2 regions of the Oceanicola sp. 502str15 genome follow, and region 2 is predicted to be linked to the other one. Evidence: riboswitches for the same ligand, from Rfam matches in the RefSeq annotation. Region 2 holds a riboswitch; the other holds the start of a gene.
What was found. A riboswitch is a leader RNA that binds a small molecule or an ion and turns the genes downstream of it on or off. The one in region 2 is predicted to bind thiamine pyrophosphate.

Region 1 (6,809 bases), 580 kb from region 2:
CTCCGGTGGCCCAGTTGGCGGCCTTCTCGCCCATGGTCTTGAACTTCTTCGACACGCCTTCGAGCTTGGCGACCCACTCGGGGTTGGGCTGTTGCCCGGCGGTGACCTTGAAGTAGGCCTGAAGCAGGCAGGCGATGGCGAAGGGCTCGATGAGTGCGGCCTTCACTGCCCATGCGAAGATGATGGCGAAGATGAAGCCACCGGCCGACCAGCTTCCGGGGATCAGCCAGACCACGAGCGCCGCCGGGGCGAGCATGACGAGGAAGACCACGAAGGAGAGGATCCACGAGGCGAGCGCGATCCATGCGGCGTTCATCAGCATGGGCTTGGCGTTTTGCGCGTAGAGCACCAGCGCGTCGCGCCCGTCGGCCCACGGGTTTTGCGAGCGGGTGCGGATGAGATGGCCGAGGATCACCTCGTCGAGCAGGCCGACGGCGGTTTTGAGGAAGGCGCGGATCAGTTTTACCGCGCCGTCGAGGCCGGGGATGGGGAGGATGCTGGCGATGCCCTGGATGATGCCGACCACCACCTTGAGCACGCCCTTGATGAGCTGGTCCATGGCGAAAAGCGTGTTGGAGGTGCCGAAGCGCTCCTTGACCACGGCCTGTGCATGGGCGATCTGGCCGCGCCCCTCGGGCAGCTCCTTGCCCTCGAGATACTCGACCATCACTGCGATATGCCCGGCCTTGACCATGTAGAGGATGTATTCGCGCAGGAAGTAGAGCACCGCCGCCGTAGCCCCGAGGCCGATGGCGCCGCCCCAGGCCGTGCTGGAGGCCTGAAAGTCGTCGGTGCCGGCAAGGCCTACTGTCCAGCCGATGCCGGCGCCGGTGCCGGTGACGACGACATAGGCCACCGCGATGCCGAAGTAGACGATCATGCGGAAGATCACGAAGGGGGCGGTGCGGCGCATCAGGGTCATGGATGTGCCGAAGGAAAAGTCGGTCATGCTTAAAGTCCCATTTGGTTAATGGAACGCAGACTGCATGTTTTGTGGCCCTTGGGGAAGGGTTAGCCGATGCGGCCGGGAAGTCCTTCGCCCACCTGCCCGCGATGCAGCAGGATGTGGTCAAGAAGCACGCAGGCCATCATCGCCTCGCCCACCGGAACGGCGCGGATGCCGACGCAGGGATCGTGGCGGCCCTTGGTGATGATCTCGGTTTCCTCGCCCGACTTGGTGATGGTCTTGCGGGGCTTGAGGATGGAGGAGGTCGGCTTGACGGCGAAGCGTACCACCAGATCCTGCCCGGTGGAGATGCCGCCGAGGATGCCGCCCGCGTGGTTGGACGAATAGACCGGGCCGCCCTGGCTCATGGAGATTTCGTCGGCATTGGCCTCGCCGGTGAGGCGGGCGGCGGCGAAACCGTCGCCGATCTCGACGCCTTTCACGGCGTTGATGCTCATCATGGCGGCGGCAAGGTCGGTGTCGAGCTTGCCGTAGACCGGGGCGCCGAGGCCCGCGGGGGCGCCGGTGGCGACCACTTCGATGACGGCGCCCACCGAGTTGCCGGATTTGCGCAGCTCGTCGAGGTAGAGCGCCCAGTCTTCGGCGGCCTGGGCATCGGGGGTCCAGAAGGGGTTATTGTCGATCTCGGCCATGTCGTAGCGGGCCGGGTCGGCGCTGCGTTCGCCCATGCTCACCATGAAGCCCTTGATCGAGAGGCCCGGCACCAGCTTGGCCAGCGCGTTGCGGGCCAGCCCGCCTGCGGCCACACGGGCGGCGGTTTCGCGGGCGGAGGAGCGTCCGCCGCCGCGATAGTCTCTGATTCCGTACTTCTGCCAATAGGTGATGTCGGCATGGCCGGGGCGGAACTTTTCGGCGATGTCGCCATAGTCCTTGGACCGCTGGTCGGTGTTGCGGATCATCAGCTGCACCGGGGTGCCAGTGGTGACGCCTTCGAACACGCCCGAGAGGATCTCGACCTCATCGGCCTCGCGGCGTTGGGTGGTGTACTTGTTCTGACCGGGCTTGCGCTTGTCGAGCCAGACCTGGATCTGCTCTGCCGTGACCGGAATGCCCGGAGGGCAGCCATCGACGGTGCAGCCGAGGGCGGGGCCGTGGCTTTCGCCCCAGGTGGTGACGCGGAAGAGGTGACCGAAGGTGTTGAGGCTCATGCGCGGGCTCCTTTGGAGGCAAGGAGTTACCCAAGGCGCGGCCCGGTGCCAAGGAGAAACAAATCGGCAGGAACTCGAGACTATCGATGACGACAGTACCACCGCCCAGCTCTTTCAGAGGCCCCCGGTGGTACAAGGGGGGGTTCTCGAGCTCCTGCCGATTCAGTTCAGCAACGAGTCCCCGAAACGATGGGGGGTGCACGTAACCACACTGGTCTTGGCGAGGCGCTTGGAGCGCCTTCGTATGGCAGATGACATAGCACGGGCCCGCGGCGGATTATTGCCGAAATTGCACCGATCCATGCGCGGGGCACAGAATGTTGCAAAACGGTGACGTTACGTTAACGCGTTTCGGATTTGTCAGGGCATCGGGAGGTAATGGGTGACCCCGCGCCGCGAGGAGAACTCGGGGCGGCTGCCGGTGGTGGGTTTGAGCGGGATGCTGAAGCCGACGGAGACCCAGTTGTCACGTTCATTCAGCAGGTCGAAGTGGTGTTGACCGGCGGCGACGGAGAGCTTGACCGCGCGGTCGGTGCCGCTGCTGCCCGGTAGGTCGAGCCAGGTGCTGAAGCCGAGGGCAAGGCGGTAGAAGTCCTGGTCGCCGGCGGTGAGGTTGGCGGTGTCCTTGGAGAGTTCGCCGTAGCCGGAGAACTTGCCGCCCCGGTCGTAGCGCACGCGCAGGCCCTTGTTGGTGGCATAGGTGCCCTCGCCCAGCACGCCGCCGAAGGTTTCGCCGAACCAGAGTTCGCCGCCCCAGCCGGCGCCGGTCATCACCGCGGCCTCGACACCGAAGCCATAGGCCGCGGGCCCTTCGCCCTGGCTGCCGAGCCAGGCGTAGGGGCCGACGGCGAGCCAGTCGTAGGGCCGGGCGCTGACATGGACCAGCGCGCCAGCGGTGGTGAGGCTGTTGGAGCCGGCGTCGGCGGTGCCGAGGGTGAGATCGACGGTGACATCGCCCCAGCTCAGATCGTAGCCCGCGCGGGCCTCGGCCATCAGGCCATAGTAGGAGCCGGAGGGGTGGCCGCCGCCTTCGATCGAGAGACCGAAGGATTGCAGCCCGTCAGATTGCTGGGCGAGCGCGGGGAGGGGGAGGAGCAGGGCGAGGGAGAGGGCGAATGTGCGTAGCATGTTGGTTTCCTTGGGCGTTGCACAGAGACTAGGATGAGCCGGCAGAAAGGAAAGATCCCGCCCGCCGCAGCGCGGCATGTGTGACCTCCTTGCCAAGGCGAACTTGCCCTCTATGCTGCGCTTCACCTCGGGGTGCCTGCGCAAGTGGGCTGAGATGCGGCAGTGAGTGCCTGCGAACCCGTCGAACCTGAACCGGCTAGAACCGGCGGAGGGAAGGTTTCGAGACACCTCGATTGCCCGCTCCGCCCGCATGCAATGGAGGACCACCCATGAAAGCCCCCCTCATCGCCGCGGGATTTGCACTTGTCGCCAGCACGGCGGCTGCAGAGACCCTGACGGTATACGCCCCCGACTACTTCGCCAGCGAATGGGGCCCCGGCCCCGCGATCCAGGCCGCCTACGAGGCCGAATGCGGCTGCGAGCTGGAGTTCGTCACCGGCGACGTGCTGCCGCGCATCCTGCTGGAAGGCGAGCGCAGCGAGGCCGATGTGGCCATCGGCCTGAGCCAGGACGAGATTGCCCGCGCCGGAGCGAGCGGGCTGTTTGCGCCGCATGGGCAGGATGTTTCGTCTCTGACCATGCCGGTTTCGTGGGAAGACGATACCTTCCTGCCGTTCGATTGGAGCCATCTCGCCTTCATCTACGACGAGCGGACGGAAAACCCGCCGACCAGCTTCGAGGCGCTGCTGGCGCTGCCCGACGACACGCGGATCGTGATTCAGGACCCGCGCGCCTCGGCGGCCGGGCTGGCGCTGGTGATGTGGGTCGAGGCGCTTTATGGCGACAAGGCGGGCGAGGCCTGGGAACGGCTTGCGCCGAAGATCCTGACCGTCACCAAGGGCTGGAGCGAGGCCTACGGGCTGTTCACCGAGGGCGAGGCCGACATGGTGCTGAGCTACACCACCTCGCCCGCCTATCACATCATGGCCGAGGGCGATGAGAGCAAGAAGGCGGCGATCTTCGAGGAGGGGAACTACCTTTACGTGGAACTGGCGGCCAAGCTGGCCTCGAGTGACCAGCCGGAGCTGGCGCAGGGGTTCATGGATTTCATCCTCAGCGACGGGTTCCAGCAGGCGATTCCGGAGGGCAACTGGAGCTTTCCGGCCAAGCTGGACCCGGAAAAGCTGCCCGAGGTCTTCCGCAACCTGCCGGTGCCGGCGACCGCGGTTTACGTGAGCGCGGAGGAGGCCGAAGCGCTGAAAGCGGACGCGATCGAGACGTGGCGGCAAGGTCTGAGCCAGTAGCACGCAGCCTTGCAGCCCTCGCGGCGGCGCTGGTTCTGGCGCTGACGCTGGGGACGCTGGTGGCTGTTGCCTTGCGGGCCGAAGGGTTTGCCGGGGTGAGTGCGGCGGCGCGGGATGCGCTGTGGTTCACGCTCTGGCAGGCCGTTGTTTCGGCCACGCTGAGCGTTGTGCTGGCGATACCGGTCGCGCGGGCGCTTGCGCGACGGAGCTTTTACGGGCGGGGGGCGGTGATCACCTTGATGGGCGCCCCCTTCATCCTTCCGACCATCGTTGCCGTGCTGGGGCTTGTCGCCGTGTTCGGGCGCTCGGGCGCGATCAACGCCAGCCTGCGGGCGCTGGGGCTGCCGGAGGTGAGCCTCTACGGTGCGCAGGGGGTGATTCTGGCGCATGTGTTCTTCAACCTGCCGCTGGCGGTGCGGCTGGTGTTGCAGGGGTGGCTGGCGATCCCGGCCGAACGGTTTCGGCTCGCGGCCTCGCTCGGCATGGGGCCGGGCGCGGTGCAGCGCGGGCTTGAATGGCCGATGCTGCGGGGCGTGCTGCCGGGCGCGTGGCTGCTGATCTTTGCGCTCTGCCTGACGAGCTTTGCCGTGGCGCTGGCGCTGGGCGGCGGGCCGGGGGCGACGACGGTGGAGCTGGCGATCTATCAGGCGTTTCGATTCGAATACGACCTTGGCGCCGCCTCGGTGCTGGGGCTGGTGCAATTTGCCCTTGCGGGCACGGCGGCGGCGCTGGCCTGGGGGCTGGCGCGGCCTGCGGTGTTTGCGGGCGGGCTGGGCGGCACGGTACGGCGCTGGGATGGCGGCGGGTGGCTGCGGGTGCAGGACGCGCTCTGCGTGGCGCTGGCGGCGCTGTTCCTGCTGGCCCCGCTCTGCGCGGTTGCGCTGAAGGGGGTGGCGGGGCTGTTCGAGATGCCCGGCACGGTCTGGGCGGCGGCGGGGCGCTCGGTGGCGGTGGCGCTGGGCTCGGCGGCGCTGTGCCTTGCGCTGACCCTGCCGATGGCCCTAGCGGCGCGGCGGGGGCTTTGGGTGCAGCTCGTGGGGGTGCTGCCGCTGGCGGCTTCGCCGCTGGTGATCGGCACCGGGCTGTTCATCGTCAGCTACCGCTGGGTGCGGCCTGACGAGATTGCCCTGCTGGTAACGGCGGTGGTGAACGCGGTGCTGGCCCTGCCCTTTGCCCTCGCGGTGCTGGTGCCTGCGGCGGCGGAGATGCGGGCGGGCAAGGGGCGGCTGGCCGACAGCCTCGGCATGGGCGGGTTTGCCCGGTTGCGGCTGGTGACGCTGCCTGCCCTGCGCCGCCCGATCGGATTTTCGCTCGGGCTGGCGGCGGCGCTGTCGATGGGCGACCTCGGGGTGATCGCGATGTTTGCCGATGGCGACACGGCGACGCTGCCGTTGCAGCTCTACCGGCTGATGGCGTCCTACCGGATCGAGCAGGCTGCGGGGGCGGCGTTGCTCCTTCTGGCGCTGTCGCTGACGCTGTTCTGGGCATTTGACAGGGGAGGGCGGGCCGATGCTGGCGCTTGAGGGGCTGCTGCTGGAGCAGGGTGACTTTGCGTTGCGGGCCGACTGGCAGGTGGAGCCGGGCGCGCGGGTTGCGGTGATCGGGCCGTCGGGGGCGGGCAAGTCGACGCTGCTGATGGGGATTGCCGGGTTTGTGGAGGTCAGCGCCGGACGGATTGCCTGGGCGGGGCGTGACCTCGACGGGCTGGCGCCGGGCGCGCGGCCGGTGAGCGTGCTGTTTCAGGAGGAGAACCTGTTTGGCCACCTGAGCACCGAGCGAAACGTGGGCCTCGGGCTGCGGACGGATCTACGGCTCACGGCGGAGGACAGGGGGCAGGTCGAGGCGGCGCTGGAGCGGGTCGGGCTGGGTGGCATGGGCGGGCGGATGCCGCGCGAACTCAGCGGTGGGCAGCGCAGCCGGGTGGCGCTGGCGCGGGTGCTGCTGCGGCAGCGGCCGGTGCTGCTGCTGGACGAGCCCTTTGCGGCGCTCGGACCGGCGCTGAAGCGCGAGATGCTGGCGCTGGTCGCGGAGATCGCGGAGGAGAGCGGGGCCACGGTGCTGATGGTCACACACGACCCGGAAGATGCGCGGGCCTTCGCGGCGCAGGTGGTGGTGGTGGCAGGGGGCCGGGCGGAGGCCCCGGTGGCGACCGGGCCGCTGCTGGACGATCCGCCGGAGGCCTTGCGGGCCTATCTGGGGTAGGGGCGGCGGATTTTACCCACCCGACGGGAGCCTGGAGCCAACGAAAAAGGCGCGAACCGTGAGGTCCGCGCCTTTTGTTCTGTTACCAGGTGAGCCGGATCAGCTCTTGGCGTTCAGCTC
Region 2 (6,809 bases):
TATGGTCGCGCGCCTCCTTGGTGACGGCCTCTGCCACGCCCGCATCGACCGTGCCTGCGCCCGCGCTCACGGTATCGCGCGCATGGGCTTCGGCGCTGTCCGCCGGGTCCATCGCCGCCGCCACGCCGCCCTGCGCCCATGCCGAGGAGGCGCCGGTGCCGAGCGGTTCGGGCGAGATCACCAGCACCGGACGCGGGGCCAGCTTCAGCGCGGCATATTGCGCCGCCAGCCCCGCTCCGACGATGATGACGCGGGACGTTTCGATTGGGGCGCTCACCTCAACCGGCCAGCCGGGCGGAGAGGTCGATCATCCGTTGCACGGCCACCCGCGCCCTGGCGGCCACGGCCTCGTCGACCTCCACCGCGCCCTCCATGCTGTGCAGCGACCAGAGCACCTTCTCGAGCGTGATCTTCTTCATGTAGGGGCACATGTTGCAAGGGCCGACGAAATCGACCTCGGGCAGCGCGTCGGAGATGTTCGAGGCCATCGAGCATTCTGTCACCAGCATGGCCTTGCCGGGGCGCTCGCGGGTGACATAGTCGATTATGCCGCTGGTCGAGCCGGAGAAATCCGCCTCGGCCACCACGTCGGGCGGGCATTCGGGGTGGGCGATGATGCGGGTGTCGGGGCTGTAGCTGCGGAAATCGCGCAGGTCCTGCGCCGTGAAGCGCTCATGCACGATGCAGGCCCCGTCCCACCAGACGACCCGTTTTTGCGGCACCTGCTTCGCCACGTTTTGCGCGAGGTATTTGTCGGGCGTCATGATTACCGTATCGCTCTCCTGCGCCGCCACGATCTGCGCAGCGTTGGAGGAGGTGCAGCAGATATCGGAGGCCGCCTTCACCTCGGCGGTGGTGTTGACGTAGCTCACCACCGGCGCGCCGGGATACTGGCGGCGCATCTCGGCGATGCCCTCGGCGGTGATGCTTTCGGCCAGCGAGCAGCCGGCCTCCATGTCGGGTATCAGAACCGTTTTGGCGGGGTTCAGGATTTTCGAGGTTTCGGCCATGAAATGCACGCCGCATTGCACGATCACCTGCGCCTCGACCTTGGTCGCCTCGATCGCCAGTTGCAGGCTGTCGCCTACAACGTCGGCGATGCCGTGGTAGATCTCGGGCGTCATGTAGTTGTGCGCGAGGATGACCGCGTCGCGCTCCTTCTTCAGCCGGTTGATCGCCGCGACATAGGGCGCGAAAATCGCCCAGTCCGGCGGCGACACAACGCGCTCCATTCGGGCGTAGAGGTCGGCATTGGCGGAGGCGATTTCGGTGGAGGGGGCGAGATCGTAGTGATCGGCGAGTTCGGCGCGCAAAGCGATCTGGTCGAGCAAGTGCTGGTGTTCCTCAGGTCTGGTCTGCCTGCCGGAGCGGCGGGAAACGCGCGAGGCTGCGCGCCAAGTGAGCGATGCCGGCGTTCTAGGGGTTGTGTGACCCAAGGGCAAGTTCAACCCGGCGGCGGAATCCGGATGTCCGACGCTAACATTATCCCGCGACCGACTGGCGACAGAAAGCGCGAGCAGTCCCGGCGCCGCCTTTCGCCGAGGAGCGCCAATGCGCCGTTTCTCACCCCGATGAAGGGCTGAACGACCAGCGCTTGACAATCGCCCCCCGCTCCCCGACCTTCGCGCCATCAACCAGGGGTGCTCCGGTCGGGGCTGAGATGCGCAAGCCTGCGTGAACCCTTCAAAGCTGATCTGGGTAATGCCAGCGGAGCGAGGATATCATGTTCATTGGCGCGCAAGTGTCGCTCTATCCGATGACGTCCGATTTCGTGGATGTCATCATGACCGGCCTCAAGGCCCTTTCCCCCTACGAAGACAAGCTGCGGATCGAGACCGACGATATGTCGACCCTCATGGTCGGCGCGCCCGAAGCGCTGCTCGATGCGATCCGCGATCTCTTTTCCGAGTCCGCCCGGCGGCCCGAGCATGTGACCATGCATGTCACCCTGTCGCGCGGCTGCCCCGGCGAGCCGGATGACCCCTCCTGCCACTGCGAGGCGCTGGTGACGGCGCAGTCGCTGGGGCTGGACGAGCGCAAGGCGCTGGCGCTGGAAGCGGTGAGGGCCGCACCCGAAAAGGGCGTGGGGATTGATGTGCAATTCTCGCTCTACGTGCTCGGGCAGGACCGGCATATGGACGAGATCTATGGCTGCATCGACTTTCTCAAGCAGTCCGGCACTTTCCTGAAGTCCAAGAACTTCTGCACCCGGCTGCGCGGTGATGCGGGGGCAGTTTTCGAGACGATCCGGCAGGCCTTCCTGCGGTTCGGTCCGGCGGAGGGGCATGTCACTATCGACCTGACCGCCTCGGCCAACAGCCCCAGCCTGCGCTGAGCCGCTGCCGCCTTCGGGCGGCGCGCCCAAGCCCCTATTGCGGACCCTTCCGATGCCGATCACCCGTGCCCTGCCAAGCCTGTGCCTCGCTGCCGCCTTTCTCGCGGCATGGCAGATTTACTGCACGCTCGCTGCTGTTTCTCCGCTGATCCTGCCCGCGCCGTCCGACGTGGCGCTTGGCCTCTGGGTCAACCGCTCCGCGCTCGCGGGCCACGCGGCGGCCACCCTCGGCGTGGCGGCGCTCGGCTTCAGCCTCTCGGTCAGCTTCGCCTTCGCCACCTCGGTCGCGCTGCACTTCATCCCTTGGTTGCGGCGCGGGCTGTTTCCGCTGTTGGTCGCCAGCCAGACCGTGCCCATCGTCGCGCTGGCCCCGCTGATGGTGCTCTGGTTCGGCTTCGGGTTGCTGCCCAAGGTGCTGCTGGTGATCCTCGTCACGTTCTTTCCCGTGCTGGTCAGCCTCATGGCCGGATATGCCCGGGTGCCGCAGGCCTACCGCGACCAGCTTGCCTCCATGGGGGCAGGGCGGGGGCAGGTCTTCCGCCGTGCAGCTCTGCCCGTCGCTAGACCTCACTTCTTCAACGGTCTGCGGATCTCGGCCACCTATGCCATCGTCGCCACGATCTTTGCCGAATACGCCGGCGCTCGGCAGGGCCTCGGCATCTACATCCTCACCGCCAAGAACAACTTCCGCGCCGACCTCGTGCTGGCCGCCGTGGTGCTTTCGGCCACGCTGACCCTGCTGCTGCTGGGCCTGCTCCACCTGATCGACCGCGCCACAGGGCGGCGCTACCGGAGGGCTGTCGATGCTGCGGGTTGAGGGGCTGGCGATCCGGGCGGGCGAGAGCCTGCTGGTGGAGGAGACCACGCTCGGCCTCTCGGAAGGCGCGATCACCTGCCTGATCGGCCCCTCGGGCTGCGGCAAGAGCTCCATCATCAAGTGGCTTGCCGGGGTTCTGCCCGCCGAGCTCGCCGCCACCGGCAGGGCCAGCCTTGCGGGCGCGCCGCTTGCGGCCCCAAACCCGGCGCTGGCCTACCAGCCCCAGCAAGACACGCTCTTTCCATGGCTCACCATCGCAGAGAACGCGGCTCTTGGCCTCGAGCTTGGCGGCCTTTCCCGCCGCGCCGCCCGTGCCCGCGTGCTGCCCCTCTTCGCGCCCTTCGGCCTTGCAGGGCACGAGGCCAGCTTCCCTGACCAGCTCTCCGGCGGAATGCGCCAGCGCGCCACCTTCCTGCGCACCATGGTGCAGGAGAGCCGCTTTCTGCTGCTTGATGAACCCTTCTCCGCCCTCGATGCCGTCACTCGCCTGCGGATGCAGGACTGGCTCTGCGACCGCCTCGCCGAGCGCCCGCGCGGCGTGCTGATGGTGACGCATGATCTTTACGAGGCCACCCAGATGGCCGACCGCCTGCTCGTCATGTCCGCCCGCCCGGGGCGGATCGTGGCCGACATCCCGCTCACCACGCCCCGCAGCGCCCGCACCGAGGCCAGCCTGGCCGAGACCCGGTCGCTGCTCAAATCCCTGCTTCTGGAGGACACCCCATGAAACTGCTTCCGATCCTTGCCACCTGCCTCGCGCTGCCCGTGGCGGCGCAGGCGCAGGAGAGCGTGACCATCGCGCTCGACTGGACGCTGAACACCAACCACATCGGCCTTGTCGTGGCGCAGGAGAAGGGCTTTTACGCCGAGGCCGGGCTGGAGGTGGAGCTTCTGCCCTATTCCGACAGTGCCTCCACCGCCGTCCTCGCCGCCGGGGCGGCGGATTTTGCCTATATGACCTCGCTCGGCTTCATGAGCGCCAAGGCCGCCGGAGCCGATATCGTGGCGCTCTGGGCCAGCATGCAGCGCGAGAACGGGCGGTTGGTGTATAATGCCAGCAATACAGAAATCACCCGCCCTGCCGACCTTGAAGGCAAGATCTACGCGGGCTTCGGCTCCGCCTGGGAGGATGCGCTGATCTCCACCATGATCGAGGCCGATGGCGGCACGGCGGAGTATGACACCGTCACCATGGGCACCGGCGCCTATGAGGCGCTGGCCAGCGGCGCGGTGGATTTCACGCTGGAGGTTGCCACATGGGAAGGGGTGAATGGCGAGTTGCTCGGGCGCGAGCAGAAGCATTTCACCTATGCCGACTACGGAGTGCCCGACCAGCAGAATGGCTACATCGGCACCACCTCGGCCATGCTGGCCGAATCTCTCGAGCAGATCGCCGCCTTCATGAAAGCCACCCAGCAGGGCTATGCCTGGGCTGCCGATCACCCCGCCGAGGCCGCCGACATCCTGATCGGGACAGGGGACTTCCAGAACCCCGAACTGGTGCGCGCCTCGATGGCGGCGCTGGCCGAGGGCGCCTATATCAAATCCGGCACCATCCCGGTCGGCAAGATCGACCCCGAGCGGTTTTCCGGCATGGCCCGCTTCCTCTTCGACAGCGGCGTGTTGAAAGGACCGGGCGGCGCAGCGCTCACATGGCCGGGCGATGTGTCGAGCTGGTATGATCAAGGCTGGATGACGAAGTGACCGCAGGGTTCTGAACCAGGGTCAGGGCGCATGACCCGCTGGTGACCAAGGCCGCGAGAGCGCTGCACGAGGGCAAGACCTTCGGGCAGCGCTTTTCGCGTTGCCAACCGCTGCCACCCAGCAAGGATTGCCGCGTTACGCGCCAATCTTGCTCCCGTCCAGCGCCGACGGCGGCTCCCCTTAGCCAAAAGTCAGGGCATGTAGCCGCCGCCATTCACCCAAAGCACCTGTCCGCTCATGAAGCTGCTGTCGGGCCCGAGCAGAAATCGGATCGGGCCGGTAATGTCAGCCGGCTGCGCAATGCGGTCCAGCGGTGTGATCGCCTTGTAGGAGTCGAGGTTGACGATGCTCTCTGCATCCTCGGCAGACCGCCCGGTGCCGCCCCGCAAAAAGGCCGTGTCCACCAGTCCGGGTGCAACGGCGTTGACCCGGACCTTCGGCGCGAGCTCCAAGGCCAGGGTCTTGGTCATGGCAATCACGGCGGCCTTCGAGGCCGAATAGGCTCCGTAGCCGGGCCTCACATGCGAGGCGAGGCCGGAGGTGATCATGATCATGCTGCCCAGTTCGCCCCCCTCGGCCCTTGCAAGAAGGGGCGCGGCGGCGCGGGCCGCAAGAAAGGCGCCCCGCAGGTTTGCCGAGATGATCTCGTCAAAGTAGCCGGGGTCCATCTCGCCCAAAGGGGTCAGCTCAGTGTTGTAGCCTGCTAGGTTCACGAACCCATCGAGCGCAGTGCCGAGCTTGCTGAAGGCCCGATCGACCGAGGCCTCGTCGGTCACGTCAATCTCGACTCCCCCGGAGATGCCGTGGCGTTCGAGCGAGGCCAGCAAGTCGAGGGTCAACACCTCATCGCCCGCGGCCAAAAGCTCGGCCGCCAGAACCCGGCCAATCCCGCCCGCGCCGCCGAGCAGCGCAATCCGCCTTGCGCTCATGCCGCCGCGCCCTTGCCGTCGAGGCTGGCGAGATAGGCGAGAATATCGGCTTCCGAGACCACGTCGGCATATTTAGCGTTCATGTCGAACAGGTTGGCCTCATGCGGACCGGCGTGCCGGTCGCCGCATGCCTCGGCCACCACGATGGTCTTGAAGCCGTATGACATGGAGTCAACGCAACTGGCCCGCACGCAGCCCGAGGTGGTGAGCCCGGTGAGGATCACGCTGTCATGGCCGGCGGCTGTGAGCGTGGAGGCAAGGGAGGTGCCGAAAAACGCGGACGGATATTGCTTCGTCACGATCAACTCATCCTCGCGCGGCACCAGCCCCTCCACGAAGCCGCCGCTGCGCTCGCCTTCCATGAAGGCCTTGAGCGGCAGGGCCTTCTCGAAGAAGCGTCCGCCATCCTTGCCGCCAAGACCCTTCTGATAGCTCACCTCGGTGAGGATCACCGGCACGCCGGCGGCATGAGCCGCCTCACGCACCCGGAGTGCCGAGGCCAGCGCTTCATCGACGCCCGCATAAAGCACGTTGTCGGGGTCATAATAGGCCTGCGCGAAGTCGATCAGCACCAGCCCGGGGCGTTTGCCGTAACCGGCCTTGTTGGAGTAGGCCGCCGAATAGTTGGCTTGAAGATCATCAGACATGCGTGCCGCTCTGAATAGCCCCGCGTTTCTTAGACGCCTTCCTGTCTCAGTTTCTGCAGCCGCTCGAAGTCGAAGGGTGACAGCAGTCCATTCCGGGCGTGCTTGCGCTTCGGGTTGTAAAACATCTCGATATAGTCGAACACGTCCCGCCTTGCCTCCTCGCGAGTTCGGTAGGTCCGTCGCCTGATCCGCTCGCGCTTGAGCAGTTTGAAGAAGCTCTCGGCAACCGCATTGTCGTGGCAGTTTCCGTGGCGGCTCATCGATTGCTCCAGATTGTGGGTCCGCAGGAACGCCGTCCAGTCCATGCTGGTGAACTGGCTGCTCATCCTAGACACCTTGCCTCAAAATTAGCGAAGAAGGCGTCCAAGATACATCGA

Region 1: linked by a shared signal. The riboswitch ahead of GTH22_RS16405 (thiamine ABC transporter substrate binding subunit) and the one ahead of GTH22_RS19205 (Ykof family thiamine-binding protein) in region 2 are both predicted to bind thiamine pyrophosphate.

What each region holds. Positions count from the first base shown of each region.
Region 1 covers NZ_WYDQ01000001.1:3,331,184-3,337,992, forward strand. Annotated here, with positions in the region: gene GTH22_RS16390 (hypothetical protein) at 1-949, opposite strand, end outside; gene aroC (chorismate synthase) at 1,012-2,115, opposite strand; gene GTH22_RS16400 (hypothetical protein) at 2,476-3,243, opposite strand; TPP riboswitch at 3,362-3,474, shown strand; gene GTH22_RS16405 (thiamine ABC transporter substrate binding subunit) at 3,513-4,487, shown strand; gene GTH22_RS16410 (thiamine/thiamine pyrophosphate ABC transporter permease ThiP) at 4,463-6,010, shown strand; gene GTH22_RS16415 (ATP-binding cassette domain-containing protein) at 5,997-6,689, shown strand; gene GTH22_RS16420 (cytochrome c1) at 6,789-6,809, opposite strand, start outside.
Region 2 covers NZ_WYDQ01000001.1:3,907,656-3,914,464, forward strand. Annotated here, with positions in the region: gene GTH22_RS19195 (L-aspartate oxidase) at 1-277, opposite strand, end outside; gene nadA (quinolinate synthase NadA) at 279-1,331, opposite strand; TPP riboswitch at 1,627-1,733, shown strand; gene GTH22_RS19205 (Ykof family thiamine-binding protein) at 1,724-2,335, shown strand; gene GTH22_RS19210 (ABC transporter permease) at 2,388-3,152, shown strand; gene GTH22_RS19215 (ABC transporter ATP-binding protein) at 3,139-3,879, shown strand; gene GTH22_RS19220 (ABC transporter substrate-binding protein) at 3,876-4,856, shown strand; gene GTH22_RS19225 (SDR family NAD(P)-dependent oxidoreductase) at 5,048-5,785, opposite strand; gene GTH22_RS19230 (isochorismatase family protein) at 5,782-6,432, opposite strand; partial or broken gene GTH22_RS19235 (IS3 family transposase) at 6,462-6,764, opposite strand.